2 regions of the Streptomyces sp. NPDC058653 genome follow, and region 2 is predicted to be linked to the other one. Evidence: riboswitches for the same ligand, from Rfam matches in the RefSeq annotation. Region 2 holds a riboswitch; the other holds the start of a gene.
The links. A riboswitch is a leader RNA that binds a small molecule or an ion and turns the genes downstream of it on or off. The one in region 2 is predicted to bind thiamine pyrophosphate.

Region 1 (2,979 bases), on a different contig from region 2:
GGGGCGACGTCCGTCGTCAGCGGGCCGAGCGTGTAGAACGGCGCCTCCTCGCAGATCTCCTGCTGGAGGTCGATGTTCTCCTTGATCTTGTGCATCGGGACATGGCCCGGGCCTTCGATCATGGTCTGTACGTTGTGCCGCTTGGCGATCGTGTTCAGCTCGCCCAGCGTCCGCAACTCGGCGAACTGCGCCTCGTCGTTGGCGTCGGCGATCGAGCCGGGGCGCAGACCGTCGCCGAGGGAGTACGTCACGTCGTACGAGGCGAGGATGGAGCACAGCTCCTCGAAGTTCTCGTACAGGAACGACTCCTTGTGGTGCGCCAGGCACCAGGCCGCCATGATCGAGCCGCCGCGCGAGACGATGCCGGTCTTGCGGCGGGCGGTCAGCGGCACGTAGCGCAGGAGCACGCCCGCGTGGACGGTCATGTAGTCGACGCCCTGCTCGGCCTGTTCGACGACCGTGTCCTTGTAGATCTCCCAGGTCAGCTCCTCGGCCTTGCCGTCGACCTTCTCCAGCGCCTGGTAGAGCGGCACGGTGCCGATGGGGACGGGGGAGTTGCGCAGGACCCATTCGCGGGTGGTGTGGATGTTACGGCCGGTGGAGAGGTCCATCACCGTGTCCGCGCCCCACTTGGTGGCCCAGGTCATCTTGTCCACCTCCTCCTCGATGGAGGAGGTGACCGCGGAGTTGCCGATGTTGGCGTTGACCTTCACGAGGAACCGCTTGCCGATGATCATCGGTTCGATCTCGGGATGGTTGACGTTGGCCGGCAGTACGGCGCGGCCGGCGGCGATCTCCTCGCGTACGACCTCGGGCGCGACGTTCTCCCTGATGGCGACGTACTCCATCTCCGGGGTGATGTCGCCCCGGCGGGCGTACGCGAGTTGGGTCACGGCCTGTCCCTCGCGGCCCCGGCGCGGCTGGCGGGGGCGGCCGGGGAAGACCGCGTCGAGGCCCCGCAGATCGGTCGCTCCGCTCCGGAGCAGCCCGCCGCGCGGTGAGGTGTGCTTGAGCCCGTCGTCCTCGGGGCGGACGGGGCGGCCCGCGTACTCCTCGGTGTCGCCGCGGCCGACGATCCAGTTCTCCCGGAGCGGTGCGAGCCCGCGCCGTACGTCGGTCTCGACGGTGGGGTCGGTGTACGGCCCCGACGTGTCGTACAGCGTGACGTCGTCGCCGTTGGTGAGATGCACCTGACGGACCGGCACCCGGAGGTCGGGGCGTGAGCCCTCGACGTATCCCTTGTGCCAGCCGATGGCCCTGGAGCCGTCCGAACCCTTGGGGCCCTCGGGGCCGTCGGGTCCGTTGGAACCGTTGGAACCGTTGGAGGCAGACGTGCGTGTGTCCTGAACGGTCATGTGAGACCTACTCCCTACGCCGGCATTACCCGGTAACAGGTTCGGCGGTCGACGCAGCTCAGGGATCCGGGGAAGCCCCGGAACTCCACAGTCAGCGTCCTCTCAGCCCGGTGCTCCGAGCTCCCGCGTGTGTAAAGGCACCACCACGCTAACGCCATATCGGGCGTGCTGAACAGAGGGCCTCCGCCGTTCTTGCGATGATCGGTCGGTGACCCCATCCACGCATCCACCCGATCCGCACGGCCACTCGCACAGTCATGGGCCGGCCGCGCCGGTCTCCAGACATCTGCGCAAGGTCATCGCCGCGGTGCTGGTTCCCTTCGCGACGGCCGTCGTCGTCGGTCTCGTCGTGCTCTGGCCCGGCGGCACCCCCGCCCATGAACGCACCGGTGTCGGCTTCGACCGGCAGACCCAGCAGGGCCAGGTGGTGAAGATCGAGAAGGTCGACTGCGGCGCTGTGAACGCCGCCCAGGTCCCGCCCACGGGCGACACGTCGACCCCCCAAGGGCGGGAGGCTCAGCGCGCGCGGACCGGCGACTGCGAGAAGGCGACCGTGGAGGTGAAGAGCGGCAAGGACAAGGGGCGCAGATTCGTCGAGGTCGTCCAGCCCGACGCGCCGCGGCAGTTTCACGTGAAACAGGACGTCGTGGTGGCCTACGCGCCCGACGCCCCGAGGGATCTCCAGTACTCGGTCACCGATGTGGACCGCACGATGCCGATGGCTCTGCTGGCCGGGATCTTCGCGCTCGCGGTGATCGTGGTGGGCCGGCTGCGCGGGCTGATGGCGCTGGTCGCGCTGGTCATCTCGTTCGCCGTGCTGACGCTGTTCATCCTGCCGGCGATTCTCCAGGGCTCGAATCCGCTGATCGTCGCGGTCGTCGGCGCGAGCGCGATCATGCTGATCGCGCTCTATCTCTGCCACGGTCTGACGGCCCGTACATCCGTCGCCGTGCTCGGCACGCTGATCTCCCTGCTGCTGATCGGGCTGCTCGGCTCGCTGTTCATCGGCTGGGCGAGCCTGACGGGCAATACGGACGACAACACCGGGCTGATCCACGGGCTGTTCCCCGAGATCGACATGAGCGGCCTTCTGCTGGCCGGGGTGATCATCGGATCGCTGGGTGTGCTGGACGATGTGACGGTCACCCAGACGTCGGCGGTGTGGGAGCTGCGTCAGGCGGACCCGACGATGGGGCCCCGCGCGCTCTACCGGGCGGGCATCCGGATCGGACGCGACCACATCGCGTCAGTGGTCAACACGCTCGTACTGGCCTACGCGGGCGCGGCGCTCCCCCTGCTGCTGCTCTTCTCCATCGCGCAGTCGAGCGTGGGGACGGTCGCCAACAGCGAGCTGGTGGCGGAGGAGATCGTACGGACCCTGGTCGGGTCGATCGGTCTGGTCGCGTCGGTGCCCGTGACCACGGCGCTCGCGGCGCTCGTGGTGTCGGCCGACCGGCCGGAGCCGTCGGGGGGACCGGCGCCGGAGACCGCGGCGGGGGCGCCCTCGGGGGAGCCGTCGGGGGCACCTTCCAAGGGGCCGCTGGGCGGGCTGCGGACGCGCGGTGGCGGCGGGGGGCGGCGGCGTAAGAAGTAGCGCGCGGCGTGGACGTGAGGACCCCGGCCC
Region 2 (2,979 bases):
CGTACCGAGGAGAAAACAGCTCATGGCACCGCCCAACCCCGGAGAGCTCACCTTCGTCGCGCCCCGTGGCGCCAAGAAGCCACCGAGGCACCTCGCCGACCTCACGCCTGAAGAGCGTCGTGAGGCCGTCTCGGCGCTCGGCGAGAAGGCGTTCCGTGCCAAGCAGCTGTCGCAGCACTACTTCGCGCGGTACGCGCACGACCCCGCCGAGTGGACGGACATCCCTGCCGCCGCACGCCAGAAGCTCGCCACGGAGCTGCTGCCGGACCTGATGTCCGTGGTGCGGCACATCTCCTGCGACGACGACACCACCCGTAAGACACTGTGGCGCCTGCACGACGGCACGCTCGTCGAGTCGGTCCTGATGCGTTACCCGGACCGGGTCACCATGTGCATCTCCTCGCAGGCGGGCTGCGGCATGAACTGCCCGTTCTGCGCCACGGGGCAGGCGGGGCTCGACCGTAACCTCTCCACGGCGGAGATCGTGCACCAGATCGTGGACGGCATGCGCGCGCTCCGTGACGGCGAGGTCCCCGGCGGCCCCGCACGGCTGTCCAACATCGTCTTCATGGGCATGGGCGAACCGCTCGCCAACTACCGCCGCGTCGTCGGCGCCATTCGCCGGCTCACCGACCCCGAGCCGGACGGTCTCGGTCTCTCGCAACGCGGCATCACCGTCTCGACGGTGGGTCTTGTACCCGCGATGCTGCGGTTCGCCGACGAGGGCTTCAAGTGCCGCCTCGCCGTCTCGCTGCACGCGCCCGACGACGAGCTGCGCGACACCCTCGTGCCGGTCAACACCCGGTGGAAGGTGCGGGAGGTGCTGGACGCCGCGTGGGAGTACGCGGAGAAGTCGGGGCGCCGCGTCTCCATCGAGTACGCCATGATCCGCGACATCAACGACCAGGCGTGGCGGGGCGATCTGCTGGGGCGGCTGCTCAAGGGGAAGCGGGTGCACGTCAATCTGATCCCCCTCAACCCGACACCCGGGTCCAAGTGGACGGCCTCCCGCCCCGAGGACGAGAAGGCCTTCGTGGAGGCCATCGCGTCGCACGGGGTGCCCGTGACGGTGCGCGACACGCGTGGTCAGGAGATCGACGGGGCGTGCGGACAGCTGGCGGCCACGGAGCGCTGAGCGCGGCCCAGGGGCCCCGTTGGGGTCCATGTACCCTGGGGTTCGATCAAATTACATATTCCGACAGGGGAGCGCCACAGCGCTGAGAGTGCGGCAGAGGCTCGGAAAGAGCCTCACGGTCGCAGACCCTCTGAACCTCGCCCAGGTCATTCTGGGTAGGAAGTTCGGTCATCACTCATGCTGTTGCGCCCTGCCCTGCTCCGGTTCGCCGGCGCGGGGCGGGGCCGCGTCTTCTCCTGGACATCCCAGGAGGAATTCAGTTGCGTACCACGAAGAAGATGGCGGTCGGCGCCGTCGCCGCGGCGTTGGGAGTCTCTACGCTCGCCGCGTGCGGCGGCGGGTCGGAGGATTCCGCGTCGTCGGACGGCGCGAAGTCCAAGAGCGTGACGCTCGTCGCCCATGACTCGTTCGCCGCCTCGGACTCCGTACTGAAGGAGTTCACGGAACGGACCGGCTACACCGTCAAGGTGCTGAAGAGCGGCGAGGCCGGCGAGGCTCTCAACAAGGAGATCCTCACCAAGGGTTCGCCGCAGGGCGACGTCTTCTTCGGCGTCGACAACACCCTTCTCTCGCGCGCCCTCGACAACGGCCTGTTCACGCCGTACGAGGCGAGGGGTCTCGACCAGGTCCGCGCCGACGTGCGCCTCGACGACGCCGAGCACCGTGTCACCCCTGTCGACACCGGCGACATCTGCGTCAACTACGACAAGAAGTACTTCACGGACAAGAAGCTGGCACCGCCGGAGTCCTTCGCAGACCTGACGAAGCCCGCCTACAAGGACCTCCTGGTCGTCGAGAACGCCGAGCTGTCCTCACCGGGCCTCGGCTTCCTCCTCGGCACCGTCGCCGCTTACGGGGACGACGGCTGGCAGGACTACTGGAAGAAGCTCAAGGCCAACGGCGTCCAGGTCGTCGACAGCTGGGAACAGGCCTACAACGAGGACTTCTCCGGCTCGGCCGGCGGCAAGAAGGCGAAGGCGGAGCGGCCGCTCGTCGTCTCGTACGCCTCCAGCCCGCCCGTCGAGGTCCTGTACGCCGATCCGCAGCCCGAGGAGGCGCCGACCGGCGTCGCGAAGGGAACCTGCTTCCGCCAGATCGAGTTCGCCGGTCTGCTCCAGGGGGCGAAGAACGAGGCGGGCGGCAAGGCCCTGCTGGACTTTCTGGTGAGCAAGACCTTCCAGGAGGACATGCCGCTCAACATGTTCGTGAATCCGGTCGTCGACGGGGCGAAGCTGCCCGCGCTCTTCACCGACCACGGCGCCGTCGTCGACAAGCCCCGGACCGTCGCCCCGGAGAAGATAGCCGAGAACCGCGACGAGTGGATCCAGTCGTGGTCCTCACTCGTCGTCAAGTAGGCGCGGACGCCGCCCGGAAGGACGAGCGGAGTACGCGTACAGGGGCGGGTCCGGGTGCCGGTCCGCCGCGCCGGTGGCCGATCCGAGGACGGGGCCGGGACGCCGGCGTCACGGTGCGGGCGGCGCGTCGCCGGGGGAGCGTCCTCCGGCTCTGCCTCATGGCCGTGCCCGTCGCGTTCTTCGCGGTCTTCTTCGCCTACCCCGTCGTCGCGATCGTCGGCCGCGGGCTGAAGTCCGACGGCTCCTGGCACTGGGGCAGGTTCGGCGACGTGCTGAGCCGGGCCGACATCGGACAGGTGCTCTGGTTCACGACGTGGCAGGCCTTCGCCTCCACCGCTCTCACTCTGCTGATCGCCCTTCCCGGTGCGTATGTCTTCGCCCGCTTCGATTTCCCCGGCAAGCATCTTCTGCGCGCCGTGGTGACGGTGCCGTTCGTCCTTCCCACCGTGGTCGTCGGCACGGCGTTCCTCGCGCTGCTGGGGCGCGGCG

Region 1: linked by a shared signal. The riboswitch ahead of thiC (phosphomethylpyrimidine synthase ThiC) and the one ahead of ACFWU9_RS27425 (thiamine ABC transporter substrate binding subunit) in region 2 are both predicted to bind thiamine pyrophosphate.

Annotation. Positions count from the first base shown of each region.
Region 1 covers NZ_JBHXRM010000041.1:31,374-34,352, reverse strand. The annotation lists gene thiC (phosphomethylpyrimidine synthase ThiC) at 1-1,355, opposite strand, end outside; TPP riboswitch at 1,350-1,492, opposite strand; gene ACFWU9_RS28430 (YibE/F family protein) at 1,564-2,949, shown strand.
Region 2 covers NZ_JBHXRM010000038.1:53,401-56,379, forward strand. The annotation lists gene rlmN (23S rRNA (adenine(2503)-C(2))-methyltransferase RlmN) at 23-1,135, shown strand; TPP riboswitch at 1,191-1,315, shown strand; gene ACFWU9_RS27425 (thiamine ABC transporter substrate binding subunit) at 1,396-2,490, shown strand; gene ACFWU9_RS27430 (ABC transporter permease) at 2,649-2,979, shown strand, end outside.